2 linked regions of the Candidatus Pseudothioglobus singularis PS1 genome follow. The main gene of each other region encodes a partner of the protein of the gene in region 2 in a complex. Links are inferred from orthologs where the notes say so. Each region holds a gene or a part of one and is shown on either strand. Other genes may lie near its edges.

Region 1 (12,459 bases), 1.1 Mb from region 2 along the record:
TATAGATGTAATGTTTTATTATCGAGCCATAGAGTGGCTTGGTGAGACTGCTGATGCTGCCCAAAAGGTTGGATCGCGTTTTGAAGTTATGTTGACAAAGTAGGGGGCTAACAATGGAAATTATCGTTCAAAATAGAGATATTCTTATCATGTTGGCTATTGGATTTGGCCTGTTTATGGCCTGGGGCATTGGTGCCAATGATGTTGCAAACGCAATGGGGACTTCTGTTGGCTCTGGTGCTATAACTTTCAAACAGGCTGTCATTATCGCAGTCATTTTCGAATTTGCAGGAGCTGTTTTGGCTGGTGGAGAGGTCACTGCAACTGTCCGTAAAGGTATTCTTGATGCAGGAGCATTTACAAATAATCCAGAATTATTAGTATATGGAATGCTTGCATCTCTATTGGCTGCAGCGACTTGGCTTTTAATTGCCTCATCTCTTGGTTGGCCAGTATCCACAACACACTCAATCGTTGGTGCAATCGTTGGTTTTGGAGCAGTTGGAGTTGGTATAGAGGCTGTATCATGGGATAAAGTGTATGCCATTATTGCAAGTTGGGTGGTCTCACCACTTATTGCAGGAACAATGGCTATTTTGATATTTAAAAGCTTACAGCGCCTAGTAATAGATACAGAGCAGCCACTTGAAAATGCAAAAAAATACCTCCCTTTCTACGTTTTTTTTGTAGGATTTGTCCTCTCATTGGTCACTCTATTAAAAGGACTCAAGCATGTTGACTCTTTAAAACATCTCGGTAAGGACCTTCCAACAAGCATGATGATTGCAACTTTAGTTGGAATTCTTGCAGCCATCATTGCCGCAATTATTATTAGGCGAATTAAAACCAACCCCGAAGATGATAATGAGTTCTCCTATGCAAATATGGAGAAACTATTTGGCGGACTGATGGTAATTACAGCTTGCTCAATGGCTTTTGCTCATGGATCAAATGATGTTGCAAATGCAATTGGCCCATTAGCTGCGGTCTATAGTATTGTTGAGTCGGGCGGGCAAATTGTTTCAAAAAGCGCACTCCCTTCATGGATATTGTTAGTAGGTGGTGGTGGAATCGTCTTTGGTCTTGCAACCTTTGGTTTTAGAGTAATGAAAACGATCGGTAAAAATATTACTGAGCTAACGCCAAGTAGAGGTTTTTCTGCTGAACTTGCCGCTGCAACAACAGTAGTATTTGCCTCTTATACGGGGCTTCCAGTTTCAACAACTCAGGTACTTGTTGGTGCTGTTCTTGGTGTGGGTATTGCAAGGGGCGTAGCATCATTGAACCTGAGAGTTGTTAATAGAATATTTCTATCTTGGTTAATTACATTGCCAGCTGGAGCAATAATGTCGATCTTGTTTTTCTTTACACTCAAAGGTATTTTTAGTGCTTAGAGCGTATAATTATTTCAAAATATTACATTAAAAATTATGACACTAGAAGAAGTTCAATTGAAGCTCGAATCAGGACTTGAAAGTTCAGATGTAACAATGGAGGGAGATGGTTGTAATTGCTCTGCTGTTATAGTATCCCCTGTCTTTGAGGGTTTGTCTTTGCTGCAAAGACAGCGTATGGTTTTGGGTCTTGTCAAGGAAGAAATTAAAAGCGGCGAGCTCCATGCATTAACTGTTAAAACATTTACCCCAGCAGAGAGATAGTATATAATTCCCACTTTTTGAAAAACTTGAAGATATAAGGCTATGCAAACAGATATTCACCCTTCATATGAAACAATAAAAGTTGTGTGCAGTTGTGGTAACTCATTCGAGACTCGCTCAACTTCAGGTAAAGACGAAATTCATCTTGATGTTTGTTCAAGCTGTCACCCTTTTTACACAGGCAAGCAAAAGATTATGGATACTGCTGGACGAGTAGAGAAGTTCAAATCTCGCTACGGCGCTTTCAAACGTTAAATTCAAATTGATTGACTCTTAAAGCCACAAATGTGGCTTTTTTTGTGTCAAAAGGAAACTTCAGATTAAAATTTAAAATTGATATAATCAACTATTTTGAGACAACATAATGGCTTTTGACTACATTAATGCGTTATTAAAAAAAGAGGTCACCAGAACCCCTATTTGGGTCATGAGACAAGCAGGTCGTTACTTGCCCGAATATCGAGCAACTCGAAAAAAAGCGGGTGATTTTTTAACGCTATGTAAATCAAGTGATTTGGCCTGTGAAGTTACACTTCAACCATTAGAGCGTTTTGATTTAGACGCAGCCATTCTCTTTTCTGATATTTTGACTATTCCAGATGCAATGGGACTTGGATTACACTTTGTTGAAGGGGAGGGTCCAAAATTTTCTCACCCGCTGAGCTCACTTTCAGAAATTAATCAATTAACTAAGCCTGACGTATCAAAAGATTTATCTTATGTCAGTGAGGCCGTATCAGTTATCAAAAAAAATCTTAAAGGAAGGGTTCCACTAATCGGCTTTAGCGGAAGTCCATGGACGCTTGCAACTTATATGGTTGAGGGCGGCTCCAGTAAGACCTTTTCAAAGGTTAAAGGATTGATGTACGAAAATCCAAAGCATATGCACCAACTTTTAGATGTTCTAGCTGACACAATTATTGACTATCTTAACTCTCAAATCGAGGCTGGTGTGGACTCAGTTATGATTTTTGATACCTGGGGTGGTCTTTTAAATAAAGCCAGTTATGAAAATTTTTCATTAATGTATATGTCAAAAATAGTGGCTGGAATTAACCGCAACCCCGAAGGCAAAACAATACCTGTTACGCTTTTTACAAAAGGCGGATCCGCATGGCTTGAACAAATTGCTGCAACTGGTTGCGATGCTGTTGGTATTGACTGGACAGTTGAAATTGGAGAGGCAGAAAGAAGGATTGGCTCGAAAGTTGCCCTTCAAGGTAACCTTGACCCATCTGTACTTTATGCATCAGCTGAGGTTATCAAAAGTGAAGCACATAAAATTTTAGATCAGTTTCAAGGCTCAACGGGACATGTATTTAATCTGGGGCATGGCATCACTCCAGATGTTAATCCTGAAAGTATGAAGGCCTTGGTTGATGCGGTCCATTCATACTCAAAATAAAAAATCACTTAAATAGAGTGAGAGTCTCTCTATGTTAAAATTTCGTAATAAATAATAATAATAACAATATGTCAAGAATCTCTAATATCTTTAAAAAACTTGATGATCAAGATCAGACCGCCTTCATTCCATTTATTACTGCTGGTGATGGTGGGTTAGATGGCTGTGAGGCTCTTGTCTTCACTTTGGCTGATAGTGGCGCCGACATTATCGAATTGGGAATGCCGTTCTCTGATCCAATGGCAGATGGGCCTGTCATTGCAAAGTCACATGAAAGAGCAGTTGCAGACGGTATCAACTTAGATTCTGTTTTTGCAATAGTGGAGAGGTTTAGAGAGCACAATCAGACGACAGGTATCGTTTTGATGGGCTATACCAACCCTATTGAAGTCTATGGCTACAAAGAGTTTGCTATTAGAGCAGACGAGGCTGGAGTTGATGGCATTTTGGTTGTTGATATGCCGCCTGAAGAAGCTGCAGATCTTAAACAGGAGCTGGATAAATATAAGATTGATTTAATTTTTCTGGTTGCCCCTACAACGACAGATGAGCGCTTAGAGCAAATTTCGAAAATAGCCAGTGGATATATTTATTATGTTTCCCTCAAGGGGGTAACTGGCGCTGCAAATCTTGATATTGACTCGGTCAATTATCACCTTGAACGAATGAGGAATTATATTCAACTTCCAGTGGGTGTTGGTTTTGGTATAAAAGATGCTGACACTGCAAAACAGGTTGGTGAAAATGCTGATGCAGTGATAGTTGGAAGTGCCCTTGTCTCTATTGTCGAAGAGCTCGCATCTGATAAGGATAAAATGGTTACCAAAGTTGGAAATTTAGCAAAAGAAATCTCGAGTGCAATTACTTAACTAAGGCATAGTATGAGTTGGTTAGAAAAAATAATGCCATCGATTGGCAAGAATGCTAAAAAAAATATTCCAGAAGGACTCTGGAGCAAATGTCCTGAGTGCAATAGGGTTCTTTATCAAGAGGAACTTGAACGCCTTCTATATGTCTGTCCAAAGTGTAATCACCATTTAAGAATTTCTGCCAGAAGGCGCATTCAAGATTTTCTTGATATGGAGAATCAAGTTGAGATAGCTCCAAATATTCAATCAGTCGACCCTCTTAAGTTCAAAGATCAAAAGAAATATAAAGATCGTTATCAAGATGCACAAAAAAAGACTAAAGAAAAAGATGCACTCATTGCAAAATCTGGTTTTTTAAAGGGCATGCCAATTGTCACAGTTGCATTTGATTTTAGCTTTATGGGCGGGTCAATGGGCTCCGTAGTGGGTGAAAAGTTTGTTCGAGCGGCTCATCTAGCTATCAAGAATAATCAGCCTTTAGTTTGTTTTTCGGCAAGTGGTGGTGCTAGAATGCAAGAAGGACTTTTCTCATTAATGCAGATGTCTAAAACATCTCTTGCGGTGAAGTTACTATCTGATAATAAAATACCATTCATTTCAGTTTTAACTGATCCAACGATGGGAGGTGTTTCTGCTAGTCTTGCGATGCTCGGTGACATACAAATTGCAGAGCCAAACGCAAGAATTGGTTTTGCAGGAGCGAGAGTGGTTGAGCAGACGGTTCGTGAGGAGTTACCAGAGGGTTTTCAAAGAAGTGAATTTTTGCTTGAGAAGGGTGCTATTGATATGATTGTTCCTCGATCAGAGCTTAGAAATAAAATTTTTCAAATACTCTCTGCGCTTCATCCAGCATCAGCTAGTTAATTTTTTTTAACTATTGTGTATTAAATTTTGAAGATATATTTAGCAAATCCGAGGGGTTTTTGTGCAGGAGTTGATCGCGCTATCGAGATTGTTGAGCGTGCCATTGAAAAACATGGACCTCCAATCTACGTTCGTCACGAAGTAGTCCATAATAAATATGTTGTAAAGAACCTTAAAAATAAAGGGGCTATATTTGTTGATGAAATTTCTGAGGTTCCAAGTGGGAGTGTGGTCATTTATAGTGCACATGGCGTATCGCAAGCTGTTAGAAAAGAGACTAATGGTATCTCCGCTATCATCTATGATGCTACTTGTCCACTCGTTACAAAAGTACATAAAGAGGTAACACGTCGCCAAAAATATAATCATCAGGTTATTCTTATTGGACATGCTGGGCATCCCGAAGTAGAAGGAACTCTTGGGCAGGCAACTGAAAATAATAATATCACCTTGGTTGAATCAATAAGTGACGTTGAGAAAATAGATCTGCAAAAAGACAGAGATATTTCTTTCACAACTCAAACTACCCTATCAGTCGATGATACAAATGAGATTGTAGATGCCTTGAAAGTAAAATTTCCTAATATTCAGTCCCCTAAAAAGAGTGATATTTGCTACGCAACTCAAAACCGTCAAGACTCAGTTAAAGAGGTCATTAAGCATTCTCAAATCCTTATTGTAATTGGGTCAAAAAATTCTTCAAATTCAAATCGCCTTAAAGAAATTGCTGATAATAAAGGTAAACCATCTTATTTAATTGATAGTCCTGAGGATATTGATATTGAATGGCTTGATGGTATTAGTTCTATTGGCATAACTGCAGGAGCATCAGCGCCTGAGATATTGGTTCAGGAGGTTGTTTCATTTCTAGTGTCTAATGGTGGATCTGAAGTTATCGAGCTCGGTGGTACAGAAGAGTCTGTGAGTTTTCCAATTCCAGCTCTACTCAAAGTATAAATTATTTATTAATCAATTTGGAGTTCTAAGTTAATGAAAAAATATGATATTTATGGCATTGGCGCAGCTATTGTTGATACAGAAGTTATTGTGAGTGACTCATTTCTAAGTGATAACGAAATTGGTAAAGGCCTAATGACACTTGTTGATGAAGAGCGACAAAAATATCTGATTGACTCTCTAACAACACAGCGCATCCCTGTGAAGATGAGTTGTGGTGGCTCTGCCTGTAATTCTGTTGTAGCTGCCAGTCAGTTTGGCTCTGCTACATTCTTTTCGGGTAAAGTTGCAGATGATGAGGTCGGTGTTTTCTTTGCTAAAGACCTCAACAAATCTGGCGTTGAATTTCATCAGGTAGAGCCTTCAAATGGGGTAACAGGCAAGTGCCTCGTTATGGTTACGCCAGACGCCGAAAGAACTATGAATACAAATTTAGGAGCAAGCCTTGAGCTTTCTTATCGAGAAGTTGATGAAAAAGCTTTAGCAAGCTCAGACTGGCTATACATAGAAGGCTATGTAGTCACTGATGATCAAAGAACTGCAGTTGCAAGAGATGCTATGAAATTTGCTAAACAAAATGGAGTTAAAACTTCTTTAAGCCTTTCTGATCCATTTGTGGTAGAAGTTTTTTCTGAAAATATTAAAACTATTATTGGCGATGATGGTCTTGATCTCATCTTCTGTAATGGGGATGAGGCCAGAAGTTTCACTGGGACACACACAATTGAGGCTGCAGCAGAGGAGTTAAAAAAATATGCAAAGACTTTTGCAATTACTAGGGGACCTGGTGGATCCTTAGTTTTTGATGGAACTCGTCTAATACAAACTGCTGGGGTAATGGCAAGTGCAGTCGATACGAATGGTGCAGGGGATATGTTTGCAGGCTCTTTTTTGTTTGCTTTAGGTCAGGGCAAGGACTTTGGTTGGGCTGCTGATTTTGCTAATGCCGCTTCTTCAAGGGTTGTAAGTCAATTTGGTCCAAGAATTAAAGCAATTGAGTATATTAGTCTCAAACAACAATTTAATCTCTAAATACTTGATATATTAGAAGTAAGTACTCATTGAAATTTATTGATTTTCCAGGTGTACAAAATTATTGTATACTTGCACTAAATTAATTAAGTGACGTAATTTATAATTTCTTTATATATTGCTTGAGGTAGTAAATGAAAAAAGCGGTTAACAGGTTATTCCAACTTAGACAGGCCCTTGATGAGTGTGAAAAAGAGCTTGGTTTGAGTGGTTACTCGGAAGTAGAAAGAGCAGTGTTCTCTTATATTACCTCTAATACTCATGTTACGATTACTTCAATTAAAAATGATCCATACTTCTCAAAATATTCTTTATCCACTATTAAAAGGGCAGTTCTTTTTCTAACATCAAATAGTATTATTAGCGCAAATCAATCTTCTGAAGATAAGAGGGAGATGATTTTGTCTTTTCAAAAATAATATTAAAATTTAGAAAATTTAGAGTAGACTTAATTTAGTATTTTTTTTATTCTGCATTAGAAATAAGTTAAATCATGCGACTTCATTTTTGCAAAAAAGCTTTTGTTTTGCTTGTAAGTTGTTTAATTTGAACTAATAAGAGTGGAGAAGTTCAAGGCCAATATAAAGGCGAGAATATAAAAAGGTGAGGGGCATCGAAACGACACCTTAAAAAGCGTAGGAGAAGACATGACTTTAAATGTTGAGAAAAGTGAGTCAACATACCATAATCTAAAAATATTTTTGCAGCCGCAAATTGTTACCTTTTTGGCTATTATATTTGCTACCTTTATTAATGGACCGTCTTATCCTTATATTGGAAACCTAATTTGGCTTCCATTAGGTGCTATGTCATTGTGTTTCTTATTGTTTGACTATAAAGTTGTTCTAGCAGCATTATTGGCAACACATTTTGCAGATGTTTGGTTTCACTCTGCGCCGATGATGATGACGCAAGATACAATAGTTCAAAATATTGCAGCTGTGATTGCGCCAATAATTGCCATTGCTAGTATGAAATTCTTTAAATTATCAAATTTTTTTGATGGGGGTAAGGTAGTTTTTCAGCACCTACTTTTCTTAGCAATTCTTACTGCTTTATTTAATACCATTAGCTCTTTCTTTATAAATTCATATATCGCATCCAAAGACGCAGCCATGGAGCAAATCAACGCGACAGTGTTTATAAAAAATTATCTAATCGGAGACCTATTAGGTTGCTTAGTCGTATTATTTTTTGCAGCACTGGTAATTGTTCCAGCTATTAAGTATTTTTCGCCCAAAAGTGTGCCAATGGTATAGCGTATTTGACTCTTTTTCATCTCCTCATTTCTTTGATTTAATCACACTAAGCGATTGCACTGAGTAGCTTGCTTATCTTTCTAATTCTTGACATGTCAGGCTCCATAGATTCATTAATAACGATAGTATTTTGATTTTTTAATTGATACTGGGTTGGTTTCGTTTGGATAAGGCCAATAATTTTGGATGCGTCGATACTATTCTTTTCATTTAAAGTAATTTCAGCTTTATCATCGTAAATATTAATTTTCAAAACACCGATATCATTTGAGTAGTTTTTTAATGAGGAGGATTCGAACAAGTTACTTGTTGAGTCTGGAAGAAGACCAAAACGGTCTATCATTTCAATCTTAAGATCTTTCAATTCTTCCTCATTATTCGCACTAGCAATTCTCTTATAGAGGATTAATCGTTCATGAACATCTGGAAGGTAGGTATCTGGAATAATGCAAGCTATACCAGGGTTAATCTCAACCTCTTCAGTAAGTGCTTCTTTAATATCTAGCTGTTTATTATTCTTAATGGCATGAATCGTTCGTTTTAATAAGTCATGATAAAGATTAAAGCCAATTTCTGAAATTTTCCCACTTTGATTTTCTCCTAATAAATCTCCTGCACCCCTTATCTCTAAATCATGATTGGCCAACATAAAGCCAGCGCCGAGTTCCTCTAATGATGCAATTGCATCAAGACGTTTCTTGGCATTTTCAGTAATAGATTGATGAGATTTTATGACGAGATATGCATATGCTTTGTGATGTGAGCGTCCAACTCTTCCTCTTAATTGGTGAAGCTGAGCAAGACCAAAATTTTGCGCATTATTTATAATGATGGTGTTTGCACTTGGGATATCTATTCCGGTCTCTATTATTGTTGTGCATACTAAGACTTGAAAGCGCTGATGATAAAAATCAGTCATTATTTGTTCAAGTTCTTTGCTTGGCATTTGACCATGAGCAATTCGAATCTTTAAATTGGGCATAAGCACTCTTAATGACTCAGCCATATTGTCTATAGAATCGATGTCATTGTGAACAACAAAGATTTGACCGCCTCTATGAATCTCTCTAGAGCATGCTTCAACTATTGTATTGTCATTCCACTGATCTACAAAAGTCTGAATTGCTGTTCTTTTTGCAGGAGGTGAGGCAATAATTGAAAGTTCCTTTAAAGATCCTAGGGCCATATTTAAGGAGCGTGGTATAGGGGTTGCAGTCATTGTTAATATGTCACTTTGACCACGGATTTTTTTTAATGATTCTTTTTGTTTAACGCCAAATCGATGCTCTTCATCAATAATAATAAGTCCTAATTTTTGATATTTAATGTCACCTTGGATCAGTTTATGAGTTCCTATAATAATATCAATTTTTCCTTCCTTTAGATTCAGCTTGATTTGTTTTTGTTCTCTCGCATCTTGGAATCTAGATAAAGATTTAATAACAATGGGAAATTTTGAAAAACGATCATTAAAAGTTTGGAAATGCTGATTAGCTAATAGGGTTGTGGGTACTAGAATGGCTACTTGCTTTCCAGATTCAACTGCTAGAAAAGCTGCCCTCATTGCAATTTCAGTTTTCCCAAAACCGACATCACCACAAACTAATCGATCCATTGGCCTATCAGACTGCATATCAAGTAGAACATCATCCATTGTTTTAAGCTGATCAGGTGTTTCTTCAAATTTAAAACTTGAGACAAAAGAACTATAAGAGTCATTGGGAGCTGGATAAGAAAATCCTTTTTGAGATTGTCTCTTAGCATAGATTTCTAGTAGCTCGGCTGCCACATCATAGAGTGCTTCAGCTGCTTTTCTTTTTGCTTTTATCCATTGCTGGCTTCCAAGTTTGTGAAGAGGTGCGTGATCAGAGCTCACACCAGAATATCTTGAGATCAAATTAAGGCTGGTTATTGGAACCATTAATTTTGATCCATTTGCATACTCTAGAGAGAGAAAGTCTTGTTGATTTTCATCAAAACTTCTGCTTTCAAGTCCTAGGTATCGCCCCACTCCATAGTGTTCATGTACAACTGGATCTCCAAGTTTAATTTCAACTAAACTTTTTATCGCTTCATCAAAATCTTTATGTTTAGCTCGCCGTCTACGCCTTTGCTTAATAGCATCCTTACCGAATAAATTATTCTCAGAAATGATTGCTATTTTTTTAAATACAACACCTTCGTTGAGACTTGCACTTGTAATACAGAGTTTTGAGCTGTGATTAATAAAATCAATCCAATCAGAACATTGAGTGGGATTCAGTTTATATGACGATAACAAATCTACTAAAACGCTCTGTCTTCCATCCGATTCGCATACAATTAAGACCCTTCCCTCAAAACCCTCAATAAATTTGATTAATTTGTTAAGTGGGTTTTTTGCTTGAGCTTCAATTTTGAGGGGTGGGAGTATTGAGGATGTAAAATTAAGGCCTGTCTTCTGCTGTATTTTTGAAGTCTGTATTTGTATTAGTTTTTTTTCATTGAGTGAACTAAAAAAATCATTACTATCCACGAAAACTTTATTGATTGGAAGGGGAAGTCTTTCCAGTGAACTTTGACAATAATTAAACCTTGATAATAATTCAATACTCTGATTTTCTAGTAACTCATCAAGCCCTTTTTGATAAACAATCATTGAGTTATTAGGAATGTAATCAAACAAAGTATTTGTTCCATTAAAGAATAATGGCAAATAGAACTCAATTCCTCCAGGGTATCTTCCTTCACTGACTTCTGTATATATAAAGCCATCAGTATTTCCAAACTCAGACAGATAGTTTTCCTTGAATATATTAATGCTGGCACTATCGGAAGCAAATTCTCTAGCTGGCAAAAGGTGAATTTCCTCAATCACCTCTATAGATCTTTGGGTGGATGGATCGAAGGACCTTATAGAATCAATCTCATTATCAAAAAGGTCAATTCTGAATGGATTTGCTGCGCCCATAGGGTACAGATCTATCAGTGCGCCTTTTATGGAAAACTCTCCTGGCTCCATTACAGTTGTTACTCTTCTATATCCAATTTTAATTAAGCTTTCAACAAATGAATCAATCTCAAGACTCTGTCGAGTCTTTAAATTTAGGCTGTACTGATTAATGTATTCCTTTGGGCACAATCTTTGGGAGAGCGTTTCAAGTGTTGTAACAACAATTGCACTGTCGATAGATAATAATTTGGATAAGGTATGAATCCTTGATGAAATAATGTCAGGATGAGGTGAGAAGTGATCAAAAGCTAACACTTCCCAGCTATCAAAATCTAATATATCTATAGATGTTCTAAAAAATAAAAGCGCTTTTTTAATTTCATCATGATGTGCAATGTCTCTCGCAATATAGAGAACAACACATTGATTTGATTCTGCAAGCTCTATAAGTGCAAGAGCTTCTGAGGACCCAAATAATGATCCCCAATAATTTTTTTTTAAGTCAGAGGAAAATGACCCAGATTCTTGCGGATAGACAATACTCATAAGACGTGAACATTTTCCTTTGCGAGCATATTTATTAATTGAATTGTTGGCAAACCAATAAGACTGTTAGGGTCATCACCCGCCATACTGTTAAATAATGCTATACCAAGACCTTCGGACTTAAAGCTGCCAGCACAATTGAGAGTATCCTCTTTAGATAAATAATTTAAGATTTGACTATCTGAAAGTATCTTAAAATTTACTTTGTAATATTCAACATGAAGCTGCATTTCTGAGGTGTCTGTATTCAGGAGCGCTAATCCTGTGAGAAAGTTTACATTCCTTCCAGAGCTTTTTTTTAATTGTAAGAAAGCATTCTCATGAGTACCAGGCTTAGTTAAAATTTCATCTGCTCCATTTTCGCCAGAATCAAAAGTGGCGACTTGATCTGAGGCAATAATTAGACCTGAATGAGTTTTAGCTACTTCTAGAGCTTTTTCTTTAGAAAGGCGAACAACTAAATCAAATGGAGACTCGTTGTCTTTTCTCATTTCATCAATCTCTGGAGCAATGACATCGAAAGGCAAACCTAGTTTATCTAGAATAGCTCTTCTGAATGGAGATGATGAGGCTAGAATGAGTGACACTGCGCGTTTAAAAATTGTAAAATAATCTAATATTTTACTTCAATCGGGCTGAATTAATGGGCTTATCAATAGTAGTTGCAATGGATAACAATGGGCTGATTGGTAAGGATAATCAACTACCATGGCACTTGCCTGCCGACTTAGCCTATTTCAAAAAAATCACAACGGGTAAATCTATATTGATGGGAAGGAAGACCTACGATTCAATTGGACGGCCATTACCCAATCGACGAAATATTGTCATTACTCGCAACACAAAAATAATAATTCCTGAATGTGAAGTTGTCTCTTCAATTGACGATGCACTTTTATTAACTGAGAATGAAAAGGAAGTTATGGTGATTGGAGGA
Region 2 (11,777 bases):
AAATTTTGAAAAGTCGATGGCTGATTTGAAGCAATGGTTTATAGAGGGGCATTTTAAAGAGATAGATTTTGATCTTCTCATGCAGATAAATTGGTCCACTACAGAGACCATCATTAAGAACCTCAAGTTCAGAAATCTTATCAAGCCTAGTGAGAGTGAACTTAATATAATCTGGGATATTATGAAAAAGAGCTCCTAAGAGCTCTTTAAATTGATTGGTTTTTGGTGCGGAAGGAGAGACTCGAACTCTCACGTCTTGCGACACTGGAACCTAAATCCAGCGTGTCTACCAATTCCACCACTCCCGCGAAGAATTCTGAATTATACCCAAATATATTAAAGTTTTTTTATTAAGAAATAGATTTAATTATTTAATTGCCATACCAATTCAACTTTTCATTGAGCTTGACAACCTCACCCACAATCATCAGGGTTGGTGCATGAATATCTTCTCTTTCTAATAAAGCTGGTAATTCAATCAGCGATGAAATATAAACCTTTTGCTCAGGCATCGTTCCTTTTTCAATAATAGCAATAGGCATGTCCTTATCCATCCCATGTTCCATGAGTTTTTCACAGATATATTTAGCGCCACTCAAAGCCATATAGAAAACAATAGTTTGCTGATCAATGATGAACTCTTCCCATGGGAGGTTGGTTGTGCCATTCTTTAGATGCGCAGTTACAAATCTACAGGACTGAGAATAGTCTCTATGGGTGAGGGGAATACCTGCATAGGAAGAGCAACCGGACGCGGCAGTAATACCTGGGACCACCTGAAAAGGTATCCCATGCTCAGATAGAGATTCTATCTCTTCACCACCTCTTCCAAAAATAAAAGGGTCGCCGCCTTTTAAACGGCAAACCCTCTTACCTGTCTTTGCAAGCTCAACCAGTTGATCATTAATGTCAACCTGCTTAGTTGATTTGTCACTGCCGCCCTTTTTACCAACATAGATAAGCTCAGAGTCTCTTCGAACCAGCTCCATTACCCCTTTAGAAACTAGGCGATCATAAAGAACAACATCAGCCTGCTGAATTAATCTCAAAGCCTTAAAGGTGAGTAAATCAGGATCTCCTGGTCCAGCTCCAACCAAATAGACCTCACCTAAATCCATCTCTACTGAATCATCAAGCTGCCTTTGTATGTCTTCCTTTGCTTCATTAATTCGACCTGAAAAAACCTTTTCAGCAATAACACCGGAAAATACAGCTTCCCAAAAAGCTCTTCTGTCCTTGATTGTTGAAAAACGATCTTTAACTTTCTGTCTGTATTCACCTGCAATATCAGCCAATATGCCATAGGCACTTGGAATGATTGTCTCTAATTTTGCCCTAATAATTCTAGCTAAAACAGGAGCCTTGCCAGATGAGGACACTGCAATAATTAAGGGAGATCGATCAACAATTGAGGGCATTATGAAGCTTGATAACTCTGGTGAGTCAACAACGTTGACTGGAATTTTTTTATCTTGTGCGATTGAAGAAATCAATGAATTAACTGATTTGTCATCTGTTGCTGCGATAATGATTGAGTAATCCTTAATATCTGCTTGTTCAAAACTTTTGTTAATTAAGGTTATATGCCCATCCATAGAAAGATTTTTTATATCCTTGCAAAATAATGGTGATATACAGTCAACCTTGGCCTGCGCTTTTAATAGTAGATTAATTTTTCTGAGAGCAATATCTCCACCTCCTATTACTATGCAAGGCTTTTTTCTTATGTTGATAAAAATAGGAAGGTGATCCATAAAAATTAATACGTGTCAGGCGATACTGTTAAATTAGTTGATTTGTGGATTATAGTAAAATATTCTATAAATTAATATTTTCTATATTAAAAGATATTTATATTTCTTAAATAGAGATAATTTTAGCAAAATATTTTATATTTAGTGATTATGTAAGTTCAAGAATTTTCTAACAAAGGGTATTGAAATAGCTTTTTTAGCTTGTAGAGACGCTTTATCTAAATCATTCAATGTTGCTAGTAGTAACTTTAAATCTCGTGAATAGTTTTTAAATAAGTATTCATAAACGCCTGAGTTAATAGATAAGTTTCTCTGACTCATCTGACTATCAATTACTCTCATTATTAACTCGTCATTAAGCTCTTCAAGCTTATAAACAGCAGCTAAACTAAGTCGTGTTTTGATATCCTTCATCACTTCCAAGTCAGATGGCAGGCTCTCTGCACTAGTCAGGATTACAATTTGACTCTGTCTCGCTTGATTATATAAATCAAAAAATATCTCTTGATTCTTTCTAGAAATTAAATGGACATTATCAAAGCTAATAAAATGTACTTGATCAATAAAGTCCAAAATATGCTCAGGAAATGACTCATTGCAGTCAATATAAATAGCATTTTTATCTATCTCCAAAGCCTTCAATACTGCTCCTTGAAGGATATGAGTCTTGCCTTGACCTGACGCTCCATAAATAAAGACCTCTGAAGAATTTTCATCAAGAAATAGTTGATTTATTAACCTTAAGAGCTCTTTATTTGCAATAAAACTTTCCAGAAGCATGGATGTGTTGAGACTAATTGGCAAGCCAAGTTGATTCATTTTTTTGTCTCTTGCAAGATGAATTTCTTAACCCAGAGGAGGCCATAATCTGCCCCACTTAGGGCTGTTGATGTTGCCACTATGACAAAGACTATCTCTTGCATGCCATCTATTCCAATGTACAGCTCAATGAGCAGTAAGTATAAAACTAGAGTAATTTGTAACACAGTATTTACTTTACTAATGAGGCTTGGTTCTAACAAGTCAGTATCAGCACTCTCCTCTCCAAGAAAATAACCCAATGCGCCAGCAATGATAATAACATCACGAACAAAAATAATCATGAGTAGCCATAATGGTAAAACTTCGACCCAATAAAGAGTTATAAAGGTGCAAGTTAGCAGGATCTTATCAGCAACCGGATCTATAATCGAACCCAGTCTTGACTGCATATAAAACTGTTTTGCAATCCAGCCATCTAAAGCATCAGTAATACCTGCAACTAAAAATAACAGCATTGTCAGAAGATACTGCTCTTTTAGCAGCGCTATAACTATGGGAACTGTTAAAATAATGCGTATTATTGAAAGCGCATTGGGTAGCATCGAAAAGCTCATTATTTTGCTTGATTTAATCCATTTTTTAAGACCTTAATTATACGGAAAAACAACATGTCATCATTGACTTATAAGGACTCGGGAGTTGATATCACCAAAGGTAATCAGCTCATTGATAAGATTAAACCCATTGCAAAATCAACTTTGAGACCTGGCGTTTTATCTAGCCTAGGCGGCTTTGGCGCAATGTTTGAAATTCCTTTAGATAGATACAAAAGCCCAGTTTTAATTTCAGGTACGGATGGTGTTGGAACAAAGCTTATGGTTGCAGAGATGCTTAAAAAACATGATACGATTGGTATTGATTTAGTAGCAATGTGCGTTAATGACTTGATTGTTCAAGGTGCAGAGCCTTTGTTCTTTTTAGATTATTATGCTACAGGTTCTCTGAATACCAAGATAGCTACTTCTGTTATTGAGGGAATTGGTGAGGGATGTCGCCTCTCTGGCTGTTCGCTCATTGGCGGTGAAACTGCTGAAATGCCTGGCATGTATAATGGTGAAGAATATGATTTGGCTGGATTTTGTGTAGGAATTGTTGAAAAAGATCATATCATTGATGGCTCAAAGGTCAATTTAGGTGATCATATTGTTGCAATTGGCTCTTCTGGGCCTCACTCTAATGGATATTCATTAATCAGAAAGGTTTTGGAAAAGACGAAGCCAACTCAAGAGCAACTCAATTTATTAATTGAGCCTACCAAAATCTATGTTAAATCAATTCTTTCGCTTATTCAAAGTTTGCCAGTTCATGCAATATCTCATATAACGGGTGGTGGCCTTCTTGAAAATATACCGAGAGTGCTTCCTGATCATTTAGCAGCAAAACTCGATTCAAATTCATGGAATATGCCAGAAATCTTTAACTGGCTTAAAAATGAGGGAAATATAGATATTAACGAAATGTATCGAGTGCTTAACTGTGGTGTTGGAATGGTTGTCATTATCCCAAAAGAATCATCTGATGATGCTATTAGACTTTTAAATGCATCTGGTGAAAATGCCTGGCTTATTGGAGAGGTGATCAACTCGACAGGTCAACAGGTCTTTATCTAGCTGCAATGAGGGCTGTCATTTTAATCTCAGGTAATGGCTCTAACCTTCAATCTCTCATTGATAATGCTAGAAAGATTGACCTCAAAATATGCTCAGTCATTAGTAACAAAGAAGATGCTTTTGGTCTAAAGCGAGCAGAACGTGCTAGTATTAGGACGCATTTTGTTGATCCTAATCTATACGAATCTAGAGAAGGCTTTGATAAACAGCTTATCACAATGATTGATGAACTTGATATTAGTCTCATAATTCTAGCTGGTTATATGAGGATTCTTTCTTCTGAATTTATTAATCATTTTGCTGGAAAAATTCTTAATATACATCCCTCGCTACTACCAAAATTTCCAGGACTTAATACCCATCGAAAGGCGATTGATGCCAAAGAGAAATACCACGGTGCAACTGTTCATTTTGTAACAGAAGAGCTAGATGGTGGCCCAATAATTAGCCAAGAAATTGTTGAAATTGACTTTATAGATACAGAATACTCTCTCTCTCAAAAAGTTCTAAAAAAGGAGCATATTCTTTATCCAAGAGTGATTCATTGGTATACTCAAAATAGACTAAAACTTTTAAATACAGAATGTATAACGCTGGACGGAAAAATCTTATGAAAAAAATTGCGCTCCTATTTTTAAGCCTTATATTTACGAATTCTCTAGCACTTTCTCCCTATATTGGAAGTTACCAGCTCTATGCAGACACCAAAATGGGAAACCTGCAAATTGGATCAGCCGTTCTAAATCTAGAAATGAATGATAGTGAGTTTACATTTACAACTGAAGCTAAAACGGAGTCTCTTTGGAAGGCTCTTTATGACTACTCAAGGTCTGAAAAAAGTACTGGCAATGAGACTGATGGCCAGGTTATCAATAAGTATTTTAGTGTTGTTGAAAAACTAAAGGATGAAGTAAAAAAGGATTACGAAATAACAATTGTTACTGATAAAAATTACGCATTATCAAGCACTGGTGAGGAATTTGAAATCAAACCGGGTCTCCTCGTTGATCCTCTTAGTGTTTATCTTGCTCTTTCAAATGATATGCTCAATAATCCAAGTCAACCAGAATTTACTTACCAGGTAGTTGATCAAGATGGCGTCAAGTATCTAAAATTTATTGTTGATGGACAAGAAACTGTCACTATTAATAATCGTGACATTGAAACAGTTCGTGTCAATTGTGAGGAATTAGAGCTAACTCTAAATTTATCAGTTGAAGACAACTTTCAACCTGTTCGAATATACAAGGTCAATGGCAAAACTGAATTTACAATGCTATTAATTGAGTTCATGAGCTAATTACTATAGGTGCTCTTTTAAAAATTGGCCCGTAAATGAACTTTTATTGATTGCAAGCTCTTCAGGAGTTCCATAGGCAATTATTTCACCACCTTTATTACCTCCTTCAGGTCCCAAATCGACAATCCAGTCGGCCGTTTTAATGACATCAAGATTGTGCTCAATAATCACGATAGTATTGTTTCGTTCTCTCAGTCTAAAAATAACAGAGAGTAGCTGCTTAATATCATGAAAATGAAGCCCACTAGTTGGCTCATCAAGGATGTAGAGTGTTTGACCAGTGTCTGATTTAGATAGCTCTTTGGCTAGCTTTATACGCTGAGCTTCACCGCCAGAGAGTGTAGTCGCATTTTGGCCAAGCGTTATGTATGAAAGGCCGACATCCATTAGTGTCTGAATTTTTTGATTAATCTTGGGTATTGCCTGAAAAAATTCTAGAGCATCTTCAACTGTCATCTCTAAAACTTCAGCAATTGACTTGCCTTTGTATTTAATTTCTAAGGTTTCTCTATTGTATCTATGTCCACTGCATATATCACATGAAACATAAACGTCAGGCAGAAAGTGCATTTCAACTTTAATCAGTCCATCGCCCTTGCAGGCTTCGCATCTTCCACCCTTAACATTAAAACTAAATCGTCCGGACTTGTATCCTCTGGATCTTGACTCCAATGTAAGCGCGAATAAATCGCGTATTAAAGTAAATACGCCTGTGTAGGTCGCAGGGTTAGATCTTGGTGTTCTTCCGATAGGACTCTGATTAATGTTTACCACCTTGTCAAAAAGCTCCATTCCCTTTACCTCTTTAAATGGTGCGATATCAGTTTGAGCACCATTTAAAGTATGAGCTGCCAGTTCATATAGTGTGTTATTGATTAGTGTTGATTTTCCCGAACCCGAAACGCCAGTAATACAAGTCAGCACACCCACTGGAATCCTTAAATCTACATTTTTCAAATTATTACCACTTGCTCCAGTAATCTCAAGCCAGCCATTTGATTTTTTTCGATTCTTAGGAATGCTAATTTCTAATCGTCCACTTAAATAATCACCAGTCAGTGATTTAGTGTTTGCAATGACGTCATCAGGAGAGCCACTTGCAACAATTTCCCCACCATGAATACCGGCACCTGGTCCAATATCCACAACATAGTCAGCCTGTCTGATAGCATCTTCATCATGCTCTACAACAATAACAGTATTACCTAGATCTCTGAGATAAGTTAAAGTGTCTAATAATTTTTGGTTATCTCTTTGATGAAGACCAATCGATGGCTCATCGAGAACATATAGAACGCCTATTAAACCCGCACCTATCTGAGATGCCAGTCTAATCCTTTGGGCTTCACCCCCTGAAAGGGAGTTAGCTTTTCGCTCAAGATTTAGATAGTCTAAACCGACATTAATTAAGAAGTTTAATCGTTGAGAAATCTCGTTAAGAATTTTGCTTGCAATTTCACCACGTTGGCCATCGAGCTCTAACGTCTCAAAAAATTCAAATACCTGGTCAATTGTTAATTTGGTCAAATCAGAAATGTTTTTTTCATCAATAAACACATTCCTTGCTGATGCATTTAATCGATCACCATGGCAACTTGCACAAGGCTTGCTGATTACGTACCTTGAAAGATCCTCTCTAACTGAACGAATCTCGCTATCAGCATATCGGCGCATCATCCTTGGAATAATTCCTTCAAAGGGCTTCTTTCTACTAGACCAACCTCGCCTTCCTTTTATCTTTGAAAAGTCAATTGATTGACTTCCACTCCCATAAAGAATAATTTGCTTATGCTCGTCAGACAATTCATTGAAGGGGGTAGCCACGCTAAAATTATAAAAGTTACCAACCAATGTGAGCATTTGATAGAAGAAGGCATTACTTTTACTCCACCCATAAACCGCACCATCTTCTAGGCTTAATTCAGGATTAGCTACCACTCTCTCCTCATCAAACACATCTTTTACACCCAAACCGTCACAAGTTTCACAGGCTCCAACTGGGTTATTGAATGAGAAGAGTCTAGGCTCCAATTCATTTAAAGAGTAGCCGCAATGAACACATGAAAATTTTGCTGAAAATGTTAGCTCCTTCCAATCATTAAACGATTCCATAGGGCTCACAATTACGATGCCAGAGCTCATATTGAGAGCTGTTTCTAATGACTCTGACAACCTTGACGATATGTCCTGCCTTACTTTTAATCGATCAACTACAATCTCAATAGTGTGGTTTTTGTTTCCATCGAGCTCAGAAGTCTCTTCAAGAAACTCAACCACTCCATCGATGCGAGCCCTTAGGAAACCTTCGTGAGAAAGCTCTTGGAGGAGCTTGAGATGACTGCCTTTTCTATTTCTTACAATAGGGGCTAGAATCATAATTTTTGAATCTTCTGGGAGCTCTAAAATAGAGTCAACCATCTGAGAAATAGTTTGTGCTTGAAGCTCATCGCCATGAACTGGACATCTTGGAGAGCCCACTCTGGCAAACAAAAGTCTAAGGTAGTCATAAATTTCTGTAATGGTTCCAACAGTCGATCGAGGATTGTGTGATGTAGCCTTTTGTTCGATAGATATAGCTGGCGAGAGACCTTCAATGTGATCCACATCAGGCTTTTCCATGAGTGATAAAAACTGTCTTGCGTATGCAGATAGTGACTCAACATATCTCCTCTGACCCTCAGCATAAATAGTATCAAAGGCCAGTGAAGATTTACCAGATCCAGAGAGTCCAGTTATTACAACAAGCTTGTTTCTAGGCAGGCTAACATCTATATTTTTTAAGTTATGGACCTTGGCTCCACGGATACTAATTGAATCCATATTCTCAATAATTTTATGATGGACAAAGGGTTCATTATACTCATGCCTTGTGTAAAATCACAATTTTGTATTGAATTCTTAGCACATGGTTTCCTATCGTCGAATCTTACTAAAACTGAGTGGTGAAGCGCTTTCAGGTAATAGTCAAAATATAGACACTGAGATGCTTAAAACGGTTGTCAAAATTGTACAATCTGCCCTTGATCTTGGTGTTGAAGTTGCTATTGTTGTTGGTGGTGGAAATTTATATAGAGGTGCTACCCTAGCAGAAGAAGGAATGAATAAAATCACTGGTGATCATATTGGGATGCTTGCTACAGTTATGAATGCTCTAGCCCTTTCAGATGCCTTTGATAGAAACAAAATACCTTCAATGGTCATGTCAGGCTTTCCAATTGGTGGCGGAGTATGTGAGCCGTTTAATCATACTAAAGCCAAAGAGGAGCTTTCCAGTGGTAAGGTAATTATTTTCTCAGCTGGAACTGGAAGTCCATGTTTTACAACGGATACTGCTGCTGCGTTAAGAGCAGTTGAAATTGGTGCTGATATTGTCTTTAAGGCTACAAAAGTTGATGGGATATATACAAGCGACCCCCTCAAAGATTCATCAGCTATTAAATTTGACTCACTCAGCTTTGACTCAGCTATTGAGCAAAATATTCAAGTAATGGATACTGCTGCTTTTGCGCTCTGCAGAGATAACAATATCAGAATTTGTGTCTTTAGTATGCTAGAGGATAATTATGCTCTTGCTAATATAATTAATGGTCAGTCAATTGGGACGATGGTCAGTCAAAATGGAGAATAAAGATGGTTAATGAAATTCATAGTGATGCTAATAGTCGAATGGATAAATCTTTATCTTCTCTCGAAAATGACTTTAGTAAAATACGCGCCGGAAGGGCTCATCCATCTTTATTGGAACAAATCACAGTCGAATATTATGGTGCATTGGTTCCACTATCTCAAGTGTCGAACATAAGCGCTGAAGATTCAAGAACGCTTAAGGTTTCACCTTGGGAGAAAGATATGGTTGGCCCTATTGAGAAAGCAATTATGACCTCTGACCTAGGCCTGAACCCTAATACACAAGGACAAGTATTGAGGATTCCTCTCCCGCCTCTAACTGAAGAAAGAAGAAAAGAGCTCGTAAGAGTTGTAAGAGATGAAGCTGAAAGTGCAAGAGTAGCAGTAAGAAATATAAGAAGAGATGCAATCTCTGACTTTAGAGAGCTACTAAAAGAAAAGGAAATCTCTGAAGATGAAGCCCATAGAGCAGAAGATAATGTCCAAAAAATTACTGATCAACATATCGGATCAATTGATAAAGCTCTTAGTGATAAAGAAAGCTCATTGCTAGAGATTTAAATAGCCTATCCCAAGTTTGCTCTATCTTTTAGAGCCAACACAGTCTATATATTTTTGCCACCTGTTGGCTGTGAACTCTGTTCCATAGTTACTCTGTGGGCCAACATTACCCAAATACCCGCCCGCTAAAGCTTTTTTGAAAAGCTCAATGTTGCTTTCAGACAACCCTAAGTTTACTTTACAGAAGTCATGAATAGCCTCTGTTACTATTTCTCCTGAAATAGTTCCAACAAATGCTTCCTCCTCTAGCTTTATGGTTGCTTCCTTTATCAGTTCATCAGAAATTGTTGACTTATATTCTCCTGATAAATTAAAGTCCTCCAATTCAACTAATAGGTCGTCCATAATCTTTGTCACTCTCTTTTCATAAGCTAACTTGGCCTGGTAGGCTGCAGTAGAGGATGCGGCGGCAGCCTTTTCTTCCTTGAGTTTCAGAAGGAAGGCATCTAGTGCGGCTTGTCTTGCCATTTCTTCTTCGATTTCTGCCATCATTTCAGCAGCAGCTTCTTCAGCAGCAACTTGGGCTTCAAATGCAGCAAGTTCAGCCTCGAGAAGAGCATCTCTGTATGCTGCAGTTGCAGCGGCTGCAGCAGCTTTGTCTGCTGCGAGTTTGTCTTGGAAGGCTTTAAGGGCAGCGGCTCTTGCCATTTCAGCTTCAATCTCAGCCATCATTTCAGCGGCGGCTAATTTAGCTTTTATTGCAGCTTCAGAGTCAGCAAAGATAAAAATCATTTGTCCAGGATCTTCTTCGATTGAGACAATCAGATCTGAACATGGCACTACAAAATCTAAGACCAATTCTTCAATCGTTAAGACATTTGAACCCTTTCCGACTAACTTCTCACCAATTGAAAAAGATCTAAAACCAGTTTTGGCAGTTTGATAGTAAGTTAATTGATTCGTTTTTGGATCATAAGATTCAACAATCGCCTTTACATTGCTTGAACTCATAATTTCATCACCCTGATTGAAGGCGCCTAATCCAGAAAGCTTTATAACTGAAGTGATATTACTATCATCATTAATATCACCCTCAAGCTGATCAAAACATGGGTTCAATTCCTCCATCAAAACCATATCAAGCTCTTCTTGAAGAGCTGAAGTATCATCACCACCAGCGAAGCCAACGCTAGAGAAAAATAATAGCAAAAACAGGATAGAAAAAGAATTAAAAACTTTAGTCATAGTCATTGATTATAAATAAAAAAACCCAGAGCAAGCTCTGGGTTTTATTTTCTGTCTTGGTTAGTCTCTATTATAAGCTAGTAGAGAGGTTACTCAAAATTAGAACGGGTTCACATAGTTAGTTACGCAGTTAGCATATGCATCCCATCTTGAGGCTCCAAACTCTGTTCCATTTGCACTTTGAGGCCCCTTATTAAATAAAGTTCCATCGGCTAGTGCACTCTCGAAAAGAGCTATGTTAGCATCTGTTAGACCTAAGGCATGCTTACAAGCTTCATGAGCTGCCTCAGTTACCACTATGACCTCATCTTCAACGACTAGCTCTCCAATAACTTCGTCTTCAAGAGAAGCTCTGTAGGCAGCAGTTGCAGCGGATGCAGCGGCTTTATCAGCTGCAAGTTTGTCTTGGAAGGCTTTAAGGGCAGCGGCTCTTGCCATTTCTTCTTCGATTTCTGCCATCATTTCAGCAGCAGCTTCTTCAGCAGCAACTTGGGCTTCAAATGCAGCAAGTTCAGCCTCGAGAAGAGCATCTCTGTATGCTGCAGTTGCAGCGGCTGCAGCAGCTTTGTCTGCTGCGAGTTTGTCTTGGAAGGCTTTAAGGGCAGCGGCTCTTGCCATTTCAGCTTCAATCTCAGCCATCATTTCAGCGGCGGCCTGTTCAGCAGCGAGTTTTGCTTCAAATGTTGCCAATTCTTGTTCTATCGCAAGCTCTTCCATTCGAGCAGCCATCTCAGCATCTCTGGCAAGCTTAGATTGATAAGCGGCGGTTGATTTAGCAGCGGCAGCTTTATCTGCTGCGAGTTTGTCTTGGAATGCTTTAAGGGCAGCGGCTCTTGCCATTTCAGCTTCAATCTCAGCCATCATTTCCTGAGCAGCAAGATCAGCTTCTAATTTCGCTTCGAAGGCAGCCAATTCATC

Evidence for each region.
Region 1: the proteins of uvrA (region 2) and mfd are in contact, whole or in part, in a crystal structure (PDB 4DFC), measured with the Escherichia coli proteins. The link is inferred for Candidatus Pseudothioglobus singularis PS1 from one-to-one orthologs.

The regions. Positions count from the first base shown.
Region 1 is NZ_CP006911.1:1,538,578-1,551,036, reverse strand. What follows is about bases 7,891-11,922. They hold mfd (transcription-repair coupling factor), read right to left. Parts: upstream 11,523-11,922; coding sequence 8,091-11,522; downstream 7,891-8,090. Other genes in these bases: W908_RS07775 (Maf family protein), read right to left, coding at 11,519-11,922; W908_RS07785 (hypothetical protein), read left to right, coding at 7,891-8,044. In the rest of the region: W908_RS07835 (TIGR00153 family protein), read left to right, coding at 1-103; W908_RS07830 (inorganic phosphate transporter), read left to right, coding at 114-1,394; W908_RS07825 (BolA family protein), read left to right, coding at 1,431-1,658; rpmE (50S ribosomal protein L31), read left to right, coding at 1,701-1,913; hemE (uroporphyrinogen decarboxylase), read left to right, coding at 2,023-3,063; trpA (tryptophan synthase subunit alpha), read left to right, coding at 3,132-3,932; accD (acetyl-CoA carboxylase, carboxyltransferase subunit beta), read left to right, coding at 3,945-4,796; ispH (4-hydroxy-3-methylbut-2-enyl diphosphate reductase), read left to right, coding at 4,824-5,753; W908_RS07795 (adenosine kinase), read left to right, coding at 5,787-6,785; W908_RS07790 (hypothetical protein), read left to right, coding at 6,920-7,204; more of W908_RS07785, read left to right, coding at 7,433-7,890; more of W908_RS07775, read right to left, coding at 11,923-12,109; folA (type 3 dihydrofolate reductase), read left to right, coding at 12,166-12,459. UniProt on the Escherichia coli protein: Couples transcription and DNA repair by recognizing RNA polymerase (RNAP) stalled at DNA lesions. Mediates ATP-dependent release of RNAP and its truncated transcript from the DNA, and recruitment of nucleotide excision repair machinery to the damaged site.
Region 2 is NZ_CP006911.1:392,571-404,347, reverse strand. The notes cover bases 5,290-8,639. They hold uvrA (excinuclease ABC subunit UvrA), read right to left. Parts: upstream 8,307-8,639; coding sequence 5,490-8,306; downstream 5,290-5,489. Other genes in these bases: pyrH (UMP kinase), read left to right, coding at 8,392-8,639; W908_RS02020 (DUF3108 domain-containing protein), read left to right, coding at 5,290-5,486. Also shown: W908_RS02055 (TetR/AcrR family transcriptional regulator), read left to right, coding at 1-199; siroheme synthase CysG, read right to left, coding at 372-1,754; W908_RS02040 (HdaA/DnaA family protein), read right to left, coding at 1,896-2,573; W908_RS02035 (CDP-alcohol phosphatidyltransferase family protein), read right to left, coding at 2,570-3,118; purM (phosphoribosylformylglycinamidine cyclo-ligase), read left to right, coding at 3,185-4,186; purN (phosphoribosylglycinamide formyltransferase), read left to right, coding at 4,192-4,800; more of W908_RS02020, read left to right, coding at 4,797-5,289; more of pyrH, read left to right, coding at 8,640-9,114; frr (ribosome recycling factor), read left to right, coding at 9,117-9,674; W908_RS02000 (hypothetical protein), read right to left, coding at 9,696-10,859; W908_RS01995 (coiled-coil domain-containing protein), read right to left, coding at 10,959-11,777. UniProt on the Escherichia coli protein: The UvrABC repair system catalyzes the recognition and processing of DNA lesions. UvrA is an ATPase and a DNA-binding protein. A damage recognition complex composed of 2 UvrA and 2 UvrB subunits scans DNA for abnormalities.